2 regions of the Pseudoalteromonas sp. GABNS16E genome follow, and region 2 is predicted to be linked to the other one. Evidence: riboswitches for the same ligand, from Rfam matches in the RefSeq annotation. Region 2 holds a riboswitch; the other holds the start of a gene.
The links. A riboswitch is a leader RNA that binds a small molecule or an ion and turns the genes downstream of it on or off. The one in region 2 is predicted to bind cobalamin.
Positions count from the first base shown of each region.

Region 1: another riboswitch for cobalamin. It lies ahead of PSI06_RS10870 (TonB-dependent receptor domain-containing protein); the one in region 2 lies ahead of PSI06_RS02095 (ABC transporter ATP-binding protein).

Region 1 is NZ_JAQREZ010000022.1:59,580-64,564, reverse strand. It holds gene PSI06_RS10870 (TonB-dependent receptor domain-containing protein) at 15-1,844, opposite strand; cobalamin riboswitch at 1,894-2,063, opposite strand; gene PSI06_RS10865 (ABC transporter substrate-binding protein) at 2,131-2,913, opposite strand; gene PSI06_RS10860 (YajQ family cyclic di-GMP-binding protein) at 3,180-3,662, opposite strand; gene PSI06_RS10855 (VanZ family protein) at 3,813-4,166, shown strand; gene PSI06_RS10850 (ketopantoate reductase family protein) at 4,159-4,985, shown strand, end outside.
Region 2 is NZ_JAQREZ010000003.1:24,785-29,769, reverse strand. It holds gene PSI06_RS02115 (response regulator) at 1-480, opposite strand, end outside; gene PSI06_RS02110 (DUF413 domain-containing protein) at 568-942, opposite strand; gene PSI06_RS02105 (LysR family transcriptional regulator) at 1,033-1,902, shown strand; gene PSI06_RS02100 (porin) at 2,101-3,033, shown strand; cobalamin riboswitch at 3,132-3,263, shown strand; gene PSI06_RS02095 (ABC transporter ATP-binding protein) at 3,332-4,141, shown strand; gene PSI06_RS02090 (FecCD family ABC transporter permease) at 4,146-4,985, shown strand, end outside.

The DNA.
Region 1 (4,985 bases), on a different contig from region 2:
GGGACAAAACGCTATTAAAACTGATAGCTTGCACCTACAAAAAAGCGGCGCTCTGGGGTGTTGTAGTAATATACTTCACCGCTTATAAAGTCAGCTCTTGAGTCAACCACATTGTAATCTCTGTCAAATAGGTTCTCTACACGAAGCGACAGCTCAATATTATCGTTTACATGATAGTTACCCGCTAGGTTCCAAAGTGTATACGATCCTAGGCGCGTTACTGCCCCCTCGCGATCACTGCGGTATTGCATATCAATGCGAGCATCAAAATCACCAAATTGCTTTGCGAGCTCCCAATTAACAGTGCGCTTGGCAACATTGCGTAGCTCATCGCCGGTTTCTTTGTTTTCGGCACTTAAATATGCAAAATTAAAGTGGCTATCAAACCCTAAAATTTGCTGTGTAAGGATAAACTCAACCCCTTCATAGCGAGCTTCGTTTATATTAGCTAACGCAAAGTTTTCATCGTAATCAATTTTATCTTCGATATCGTTTCTAAAAATTGCAAAATCGACTTGTGCACTGTCAAAATTAACATTTACACCAAGCTCGCGGTTTATTGACTTTTCAGGTTGGAGATCCGGATTACCAAAATTTGGGTAGTATAAATCGTTAAATGTTGGCGCTTTAAAACCTGTGCTTTGACTAATTCTAAATGTTGAATTTTCAGATAAATGATAACCAGCCGCCGCAGTATAGGTTGTTTCATCACCAAACTGTTCATCGTCGTCTTGGCGAAGAGTTAAATTGGCAAGCACAGTGTCGGTGTCGTAATAAGCCCCAACAAACACTGCTAATACATCGCGGCTATCCTCATCAAATGCTAGCGAGCTTTGCGATACATCATCGTTATACCAATTAACGCCGCCGCTAATATTAAGCGCATTTGTTAAGCGGTATTGGCCGCTGTAATCTACTTGCGAGCGCTTAGTAATAAATGTACTGGTTAATGGCCCGCCGGTAAAAGAGTCCACATATGTGCTGTCAGAATCATCGGTTGCAAAAGCAACATCTATAGCATGAGATTGGTTAGTGTAGTTTTTGCTCCACTGCGCCGACAGTTGATAGTTTTTAAAGTCCCCTCTTTCAACCGTGCTCGTAGCCGGGCTAAAACTGCTATCGTAATCCGCGTAACCTTCGCTGTACTGGCCTAGTAGCTTAAAGTTACCGTAGTGTGCATCTGCATAGTTTAATTTAAAGCCTACGTTTTTATTTTCATAGCTGTCGTCATCGGGCGCTATACCTTGTAATGCATCAAAACCATCGGTTTTTTCAAAGCCTGCATTAAATGCGCTAACCACTTCATCTGATTTTACTGAACCTGCAAGCTGATAGTTTTGATAAGCGTTAGAGCCAAATGTGGCATCAAGTGATACATTGCTCGCTTCACGCGTTATTATATTAATAACCCCAGCTAATGCATCTGAGCCATACACAGCTGCACGCGAGCCTTTTATGATCTCGATTCGCTCAATACTATTTAGCGGCACGTTACTTAATGCTTTTTGTCCTAGCGTGGCTGAGCCCGTGCGTACACCATCAATTAAAATTAGCGTATCGCCAGAACCTGTACCACGTAAAGACACGCCCGACGTTTGGCCAAAGCCACCATTAGGATTAATTTGAAAACCCACTTGTGTGCTTAGTAAGGTTGGTAGATCGCGTACATTGCTTGCATCTATTTCGGCGCGTTCAATTACATTAACGCTCGCTAAAACATTACTTATTGATTGTTCAAATTTATTAGCGGTAACAGTGATTTTTTCAATTGGGCTTTGTGCAGCAGATACAGAAAAAGACAGCGCAGCCGAGATAGCAACGCCAAGAGTTGTTTTATTTAGCATGATGTTCCCTATCTTTGCCCACCGCAAAGATTTAAGTAAGTAAGATTACTTCAAGGCCGGTCTCCGGACTCAGTAAACACATAAATGCGTTAATACTTTACCGTTGCGGGGGCAGTGTTGGGATTGCTTTTGTCATAAAGGCGCACCAACTTCCCGATTATCTCGCTGTTAGTTTTAATACTTTAAACCCTGTATTTAGCAACCAGCAAGCACCTTGAAAATAGGCGGTTATTGTGAGCAGTTTGTTTACAAATGTCAACGGACGTCTATATAGCTAAAGGTTAAATTATTTATTTTCAGTAAAGCTGGATGTTACGCCGTATAAACTTAAAAGCGCTGTGATTTTAGGTTTTATTTCGGGTGAATTTAAAAGCTTATCCATTTGTTTTACCGTAATTTTACTGCGTGCAGGGTTAACTAAAAAATGAGTATCGTATATAGCATCTGGGGTATTACTCTTATAAAGCAGGTTCATATTAAAAATGTTGTTCCTTTTAAAGTATTGATAAGCTATGTTATTTAACACCCCTACATCGGCACGCTTTAATAGCAGCATTTTAACAACGTTAAACTCATCGATTGTTAAACTAACTTGGTGTTCTTCACTTAAATATTGTGCATCGGTTTTAAAATCAGCAAAACGATAGGAATACCCCAATACTCCCGCTTTTGTTAAAGCATGTAAGTCATCGAAATAGCTTTGCTTTTGGGCGTTTTGTGCCAGCGTATACAACTCATTTTTAGCAATAACATAAAAGCTCGTTTCCTGTAAGGCACTTCTTGCTACTTCAGGCACCCATTGCATAGCCATTAAAAACAACATGTCGAACTCCCCCCATTCGACCCACTTTTTGAGCCTTTTTACAGGCAAAGAGTTAAGAGTAAATTTATATTCGCTTTGAGAGTCATTGAGTATTTTTACAAACTCAGGCGCTAACCCTTGCTCTTTTTCGGCATTAATAATAATTGGAAAGTAACCGTCCTCTACCAACACATCTACATTTATTGGCTTGGCAAAGCTAAACTTACTGCTCGCAATAATAAGTATAAAAACAAAAAACTTAAGCATTTAAAGCCTTTAACGTCGCTATTAAGTAATATTGATATTAAGAATAGCCTAATATACGCAACTGCGTGATAAGCAGGTTTAATAATGCATTTAAATAACGTTAAAAGAGTATGGAATAACAGTGGACTAATTTTACGCAAGTAAAAGGGGTTTAGGCTTGCGAGTAAGTAAAGGCTGTAATTAGGGCGTGGTAAAATGTGTGGCTAATATATTTAATAACCACACATTTAAATTTTCACTTTAAAATACTAAAGGCACTTAGCTAATTAATCGCGAAAGTTTTTAAACTGGAAAGGCTGACCTAAATCTGCAGTGCGAACGACTTGCATAGCGGCTTGTAAATCGTCACGTTTTTTACCCGTTACACGTACTTCTTCACCTTGAATAGCAGCTTGTACTTTTACTTTTGAGTCTTTAATGGCTTTAACTACTTTTTTAGCCATGTCTTTCTCAATGCCTTGTTTAAGTGCAACATTACGAAACACATTTTTACCAGCACGAGTGATGTCTTGCAGCTCCAAGCTTGCTACGTCCATACCACGCTTAGAAATTTTACCTGCTAAAATATCAAACAATTGCATAACTTGTGAGTCAGCTTCAGCTTTTAGTTTAATTGTTTTGTCGTTTAGCTCAATTGATGCGTCAACACCTCTAAAGTCAAAGCGCGTTTCTAGCTCACGGTTTGCGTTATCTACTGCATTTTTAGCTTCGTTCATTTCTACTTCTGATACGATATCAAATGAAGGCATTGGGTTCTCCTAACTATTAAATCTAAATTTATGCGCCGATTATAACGCTAAAATTATAAATCTTTACATTTTTCTGCCACTTGTTCAGGTGCGATACTAATTTAGTTTGATATACTGCAGCCTCTTTTTTAAGCGGTTTTAGGATTTATCGTGACAAGGCGTGTTTACCAAGCAGTTTTTTTGATTAGTATTGTGGTGTTTACCCTCTTATTTGCCAAAGAAATAAAAGGCGGCGTTACGAACTTATTTCCACATGTTGATAAAGTTGCCCACTTTGGGATATTTTTTATACTTGCCATCATTATGGATAAAGCCTTTAAGTTACCGCTGTACACGCAAGTACTCTTGCTTGCGGGCTACGGTGCAGCAATAGAAATAATGCAAGATGCGCTTCCCTACAGGCAGGCCTCGTTAGGTGATTTTGTTGCTGATTTTGCCGGTGCGGCCACGTACTTTTTACTAAGAACCATTTTTACTCCTCGAAAAAAGAACCCTTATGGCTAATATTCTTATTATTGGCGACGGCGCTATTGGTTTATTGCTAAGCCATTTTTTATCTAAAGCTCACACTGTTCATGTGTTAACACGCAAAGCCACTGCAAATACACGCTTTTATTGCAAAGCAAAACAGCCTTCGCAAAAAATTAATGCGCGGTTTATTACGCTTAAGCAAATTAATGAACAGCCCGCGTTTGATATTGTTATTTTTGCTGTAAAGGCTTTTCAGGTTCAATCGGCCTTTACGCAAGTTAAACCCTTTTTATCGCCAAGTAGTGTACTTGTTGTATCGCACAACGGAATGGGTAATGTTGAAACGCTCAATGAGCAACTCGATAAGCGACAAGCGTTGTACTTTTTAACCACCAGCATGGCTGGCTTTAAAACAAACGACTTTATAGTACAGCACACCGGTGAAGGTAAAAGCGTATTAGGTGCCTGCAACCCTTGCGCGCACAGTTATCGCCAAGCAATGTGTGAGCAATTGCAAAACGTGCCGCAGCTAAGCTACAGTACTAATATTGAGCAGCTACGTTTTGAAAAACTATTAGTAAATATTGCCATTAACCCATTAAGCGCACTGTATGATATTAAAAATGGTCAGTTACGTGCCCCTTATTTTAATAGCATTATCTTTAATTTATTAACTGAGGCATGCCAAGTAGCTCAGGCTTTAAAGCTTGATATTAAACTTGCCGATGCGCTTAACAATGCTTACAACGTTATGATGCTAACCGCTGAAAACTACTCTTCAATGCATCAAGACGTAGCGCATAACCGTCAAACCGAAATAGACGCCATTTGTGGCTATATTAGCCAACAAGG
Region 2 (4,985 bases):
CTCTAGCGCGTCTTTGCCGTCCTTTGCTTCGAGTATTTGATACTTATGGCGCTTTAGTAAACTACAAATGTATCTACGGGTAGAGGTTGAATCGTCGACGACCAACACTTTTACGTTCTCGTTACGTGGTAAACGGCTTAGTTGTTTTTCTAGGTATTGGTAAGCTTGTTTGTTTTCTTTGATTATGTAATCAATTATTGGGTATTTTTCTACCGTGTCGCGAGTTTGTTTATCTATATTGCCTGTCATTACTATGGTGGGAATGTCGGCATTAATAGTATACGGAATCGCCTCACCGGCAGGAGCATCGGGAAGGATAAAATCAACAACAGCGCAAAAGTAGCTATTGTGTTTTATTAGCTCTTTTGTTGCCGCTAAAGACTCGGCTATATCTACTTCGTAACCTGCTTTAAGCGCGATATGCTTTTGCACACGCGCTATAGTAGGCGTATCTTCAACTATGAGTATTTTTCGCGTCACGTAACAACCTTGTTTGATATTTTGCAAAAGTATTTGCTTATACAAGTTGTAACTGTTAAAACGCAAAAAAGCAAATATCTTAGAGGCTTATACGCTATCTGATTCGCTATAATCGTCTTGGCTTATTGGTACCGGCCCTGACATTTTTGAACGGCCAAAAAGTGTATGAAACTTGGTTTTACAGGTTGTTAGTTTTAAATATTTAACCCAGGCTTTTTCGATTGGGTTTGTAGGTTCTTTACTGCCACAAACTACGTCAACAAATTGCTCTTGTAGCGTATTTTGGGGTGCTAAAGTTTTATTATAAAGGCCTTTTAGTACAACGCCGTGTTGCTCTAATATGCTGGCTTCTAATAAGGTGAAGTTTCCGCTGCGGCTAAACCCGCGAGGAAAGTTTTGATCATCATAAAATTGACGTTGGCTAACAAACGCTTGGCGAAGTAGTGAAATATCGTTGCTCATAACTGTATCCTCATACCCTGTTTATTGCTGGAGTATGATGCAAGTTTGACAATTTATTAAACAAGTTATTTTTATCGTGAGGATAAAAAATTGGATATAGATTTATTAAAAACATTTGTAGAGGTTGTGCGCACGCGTCACTTTGGTAAAGCGGCTGAAAACCTGTATATCACTCAATCGGCAGTAAGCTTTCGGATTCGCCAGTTAGAGCAGGGGTTGGGTGTAAACTTGTTTATTCGCCAGCGTAACAATATTCAATTAACGGCGCCAGGAGAGCGATTGCTTCCGCACGCTAAAATGATCATCACCGGCATGCAGCGTGCCAAAGTGGATGTGGCACTTGCCGATAACATGCACAAGCAAATAAGTTTAGCGGGTACACCTAATATATGGGATGCGTTTTTACAATTTGGCATTACTAATATTGTGTCAGCTATGCCTGGGGTGTCGTTGGTCGCAGAGGTTAAAGCCCAACAAGAAAGCACACGGTTATTATTAGAGCGTACGCTTGATTTAGCCATTTTATTTGACCCCCCTAAAGTAGACGAGCTTGTGGTTGAGCGAATTTGCGAGCTGCCAATTATTCCGGTTAGTGGCTATGACACGGCCACTAATGAGAACTTTTTTGATAACCAATATGTATATGTTGATTGGGGTACTACGTTTTCACTATGGCATGCGCGCCAATTTACCGGTAAAACGCCGCCTTATTTTAGAACCAGTACGGGGCGTATTGCCCTTGATTTAATTCTTCAGTGTGGCGGCAGTGCGTTCATCCCCGAGGTGCTTGTTGAGTCTCACCTAGAAAAGGGTGAGCTGTTTCATGTAAAAGACGTAGAACATACTTCGCGTGATATTTTTGTGGCCTACCACAGAGACAACGAACAAAAAGAGTTAATAGAAACCCTGATTAACTTATTACCTAAAATAAATGCTTATCAGCCTGTTGATGAACACTAAATACCGACTATGATTTTTAATGAGGTTGAATAGGTACAATTTTGTTTATTAAATATTCATGTCGGTTTGTTTTCAGAATTTAGACACTTTTATTAAAATAAAAAGACAAAAATGTTTCCTTTGTAATATATCTGTCATTTAACGGTGACAAACTGCAGCTGTTTTAAAAATTAGTCTTGTGATTATCGAGGAAATAACATGAATTTTGTAAAATCGAGCTTATGTGTTGCACTAGTAAGTGGTTTATCTTTTAGCGCGTTTGCAGACGTTGATGTATACGGTAAAGCGAATGTTACTGTGCAATCGTCTGATGATGGCGAAGGGTCTTTCACTGAAATTAAAAGTAATGCATCTCGCTTTGGACTAAAAGGGTCTGAAAAGATTACTGATGGATTAGAAGCGGTTTATAAGTTTGAGTTTCAAGTTGATGTATCTGATGCTGACTCTAAAGGTGATAACGACGACAATATTTCTGCACGTAACCAGTATGTAGGTTTAAAAGGTGCATATGGTCAAGTTGTTGTGGGTCGTAACGATACAGCGCTTAAACAATCGCAAGGTAAGTTAGATTTATTTAATGACCTTGAAGGCGATATTAAAAATGTCTTTAAAGGTGAAAACCGCTTAGGTGATTCAATCACTTATACATCTAAAAGCTACGAAGGCTTTAAAGTACTTGCTACATTTATTGCCGAAGATGACGTAGATGCAGATAACGGTTATTCAATGGCGGTTACCTACGGTGACTCTGCACTTAAAAAGAGTGCGGTTTACGCCTCTGTTGCAGCCGATAGCGAAGTAAATGGCTACGATGTAGTGCGTGCATCAATTCAAGGTAAAGTAGAGAGCTTTAAATTAGGCGCTATGTACCAAACTCAAGAAAAAGTAGACGGTAGCGCAGAAGCTGACGGCTATTTATTAAACGCAGCCTACAGCATGGGTAAAAACACGTTTAAAGTGCAATACCAAGCAATGGACTTTGATGACAGCGACGACAAAACGGCAGTTTCTGTAGGTGTTGATCATAAGTTTAATAAAAACATTAAAGTATTTGGTTTTTACTCAAGCTTTGATATGGACAACAATGTTGACCAAGACTACGTTGGCCTAGGTATGGAATACAAGTTTTAAGCGTTGCTTAAACACTCCCTTTATTGACCGCGCTCTAATGAGCGCGGTTTTTTTTGCTTTAAATTATTTACTTACCCGCCCATAATAGACCCTCATTTGGAATGAGGTGAAATTCCTCAACTATTCCCGTAACTGTAATTAGCATCACGCTTTAAGTCAGATACAAATGAGACATATCAATCAGCATGAGAAGTTCTAGATTGGTATACTTTTTTAACGAGCGGGTAAACTCATTTTTATTGATACACTAGTCTTTTAGCTGTGTGTTAGTGAGTGCACGCTTTCCAAGGACTCACTTTTGCAAACTACATTAGCGCCAAATACACCCTTTTTAAACGTTCAAAATGTGTCGTGGGAAGTCGATGAACACGCCATTTTAAACAATATTAATTTACACATAGCTAAGGGTAAGTTTATTGGGTTAATTGGCCCAAATGGGGCGGGTAAGTCGAGCTTACTGCGCTGTTTGTATCGCTTTAATAAACCGACCGCTGGTAACGTTACCTTTAATCAGCAGGATATTTGGCAGCTTAAAAGTGAAGACTACGCAAAATATGTTGCTGTAGTTCTACAAGAAACGCCCGCGCAATTTAACCTAACATTATTTGATGTGGTTGCCCTTGGGCTTACACCTCATAAATCATTATTTAGCGCCACCACCCACAGCGACAAACAAAAAATTACACAGGCAATAAAAACCGTAGGGCTTGAGCAACAGTGTAAGCAAAATTTTGAATCGCTTTCGGGGGGCGAAAAGCAACGTGCATTGATTGCCCGCGCTATAGTGCAGCAACCGCAATTACTCATCATGGATGAGCCAACCAGCCATTTAGATGTTAAATATCAAATACAAGTGATGGAACTAGCAAAATCGCTAGGGGTCACTGTGTTTGCCTCATTTCATGATTTAAATTTAGCAGCCGCTATGTGCGATGAGCTGGTGGTTATTAATAAAGGTAAAATAACACATACAGGTTCGCCTGCGCAGGTACTTAGTGAAGACATGCTAGCGGATGTTTTTGGGGTATGTGCGCGCGTAACTAGCCACCCTCAGCGCACAGAAAATGGCCAAACTATTCCTCATATTACTTACTTTTATGGCTATTAATTAAATGGATATAACAAAAATAAACCAGTGGACAATATTTATAGCAGCCGTATTAATTGCACTGGGCAGCCTTTTTAGCGCACTGAGCTTTGGCGCCGCAGATACGCCGTTAAGTGATGTGCTCACAGGAATTTTATCAGCAGGAGAGGGTTCGTTTAACGCGCGTATTATTTATGAGCTTAGGTTACCTCGTACCTTACTTGCCTTTATGGCGGGCGCAGGTTTGGCTATTGCAGGGCTTATTTTACAAACGGTTACCCGTAACCCGCTCGCTGATCCGTATTTATTTGGCATATCGTCAGGCGCGTCGTTTGGGGTCGTACTGCTTATGGCTGTTGCGGGTATTAGTGCAGGGTTTATGTTATCGGCTGCTGCCTTATTAGGAAGCTTTTTAGCAATGGGCTTATTGATACTTATTGCTGGGCGGCAAAAAAGGTCGCAAGTAGAGTCTATGTTGCTAGCGGGGGTGGCACTGTCGTTTTTATTTAGCGCATTTACAAGTTTATTGCTGTATTGGAGTGACCCGCAAGCAGTGGCTGGTATTTTGTTTTGGACGTTAGGTAGTTTTGCCCGCGCACAATGGGCCACGTTATGGTTGCCATGCGTGGTTATAGTGGTGTGTATTAGCTTTATGCTGAGCTTTAAAAGGCAGTTAAATGCGCTGCTTCTTGGCGATGAAAGCGCGATAACGCTTGGGGTCCGTGTGCACCGTTTTAGAATTTTAATGCTGGTATTGAGCTCGTTAATAACGGCCGTGCTGGTGGCCTTATGTGGCGGTATTGGTTTTGTAGGTTTAATGGTGCCGCACATAGTGCGCTTTTTTATATCTCAGGGCAGTACTGCT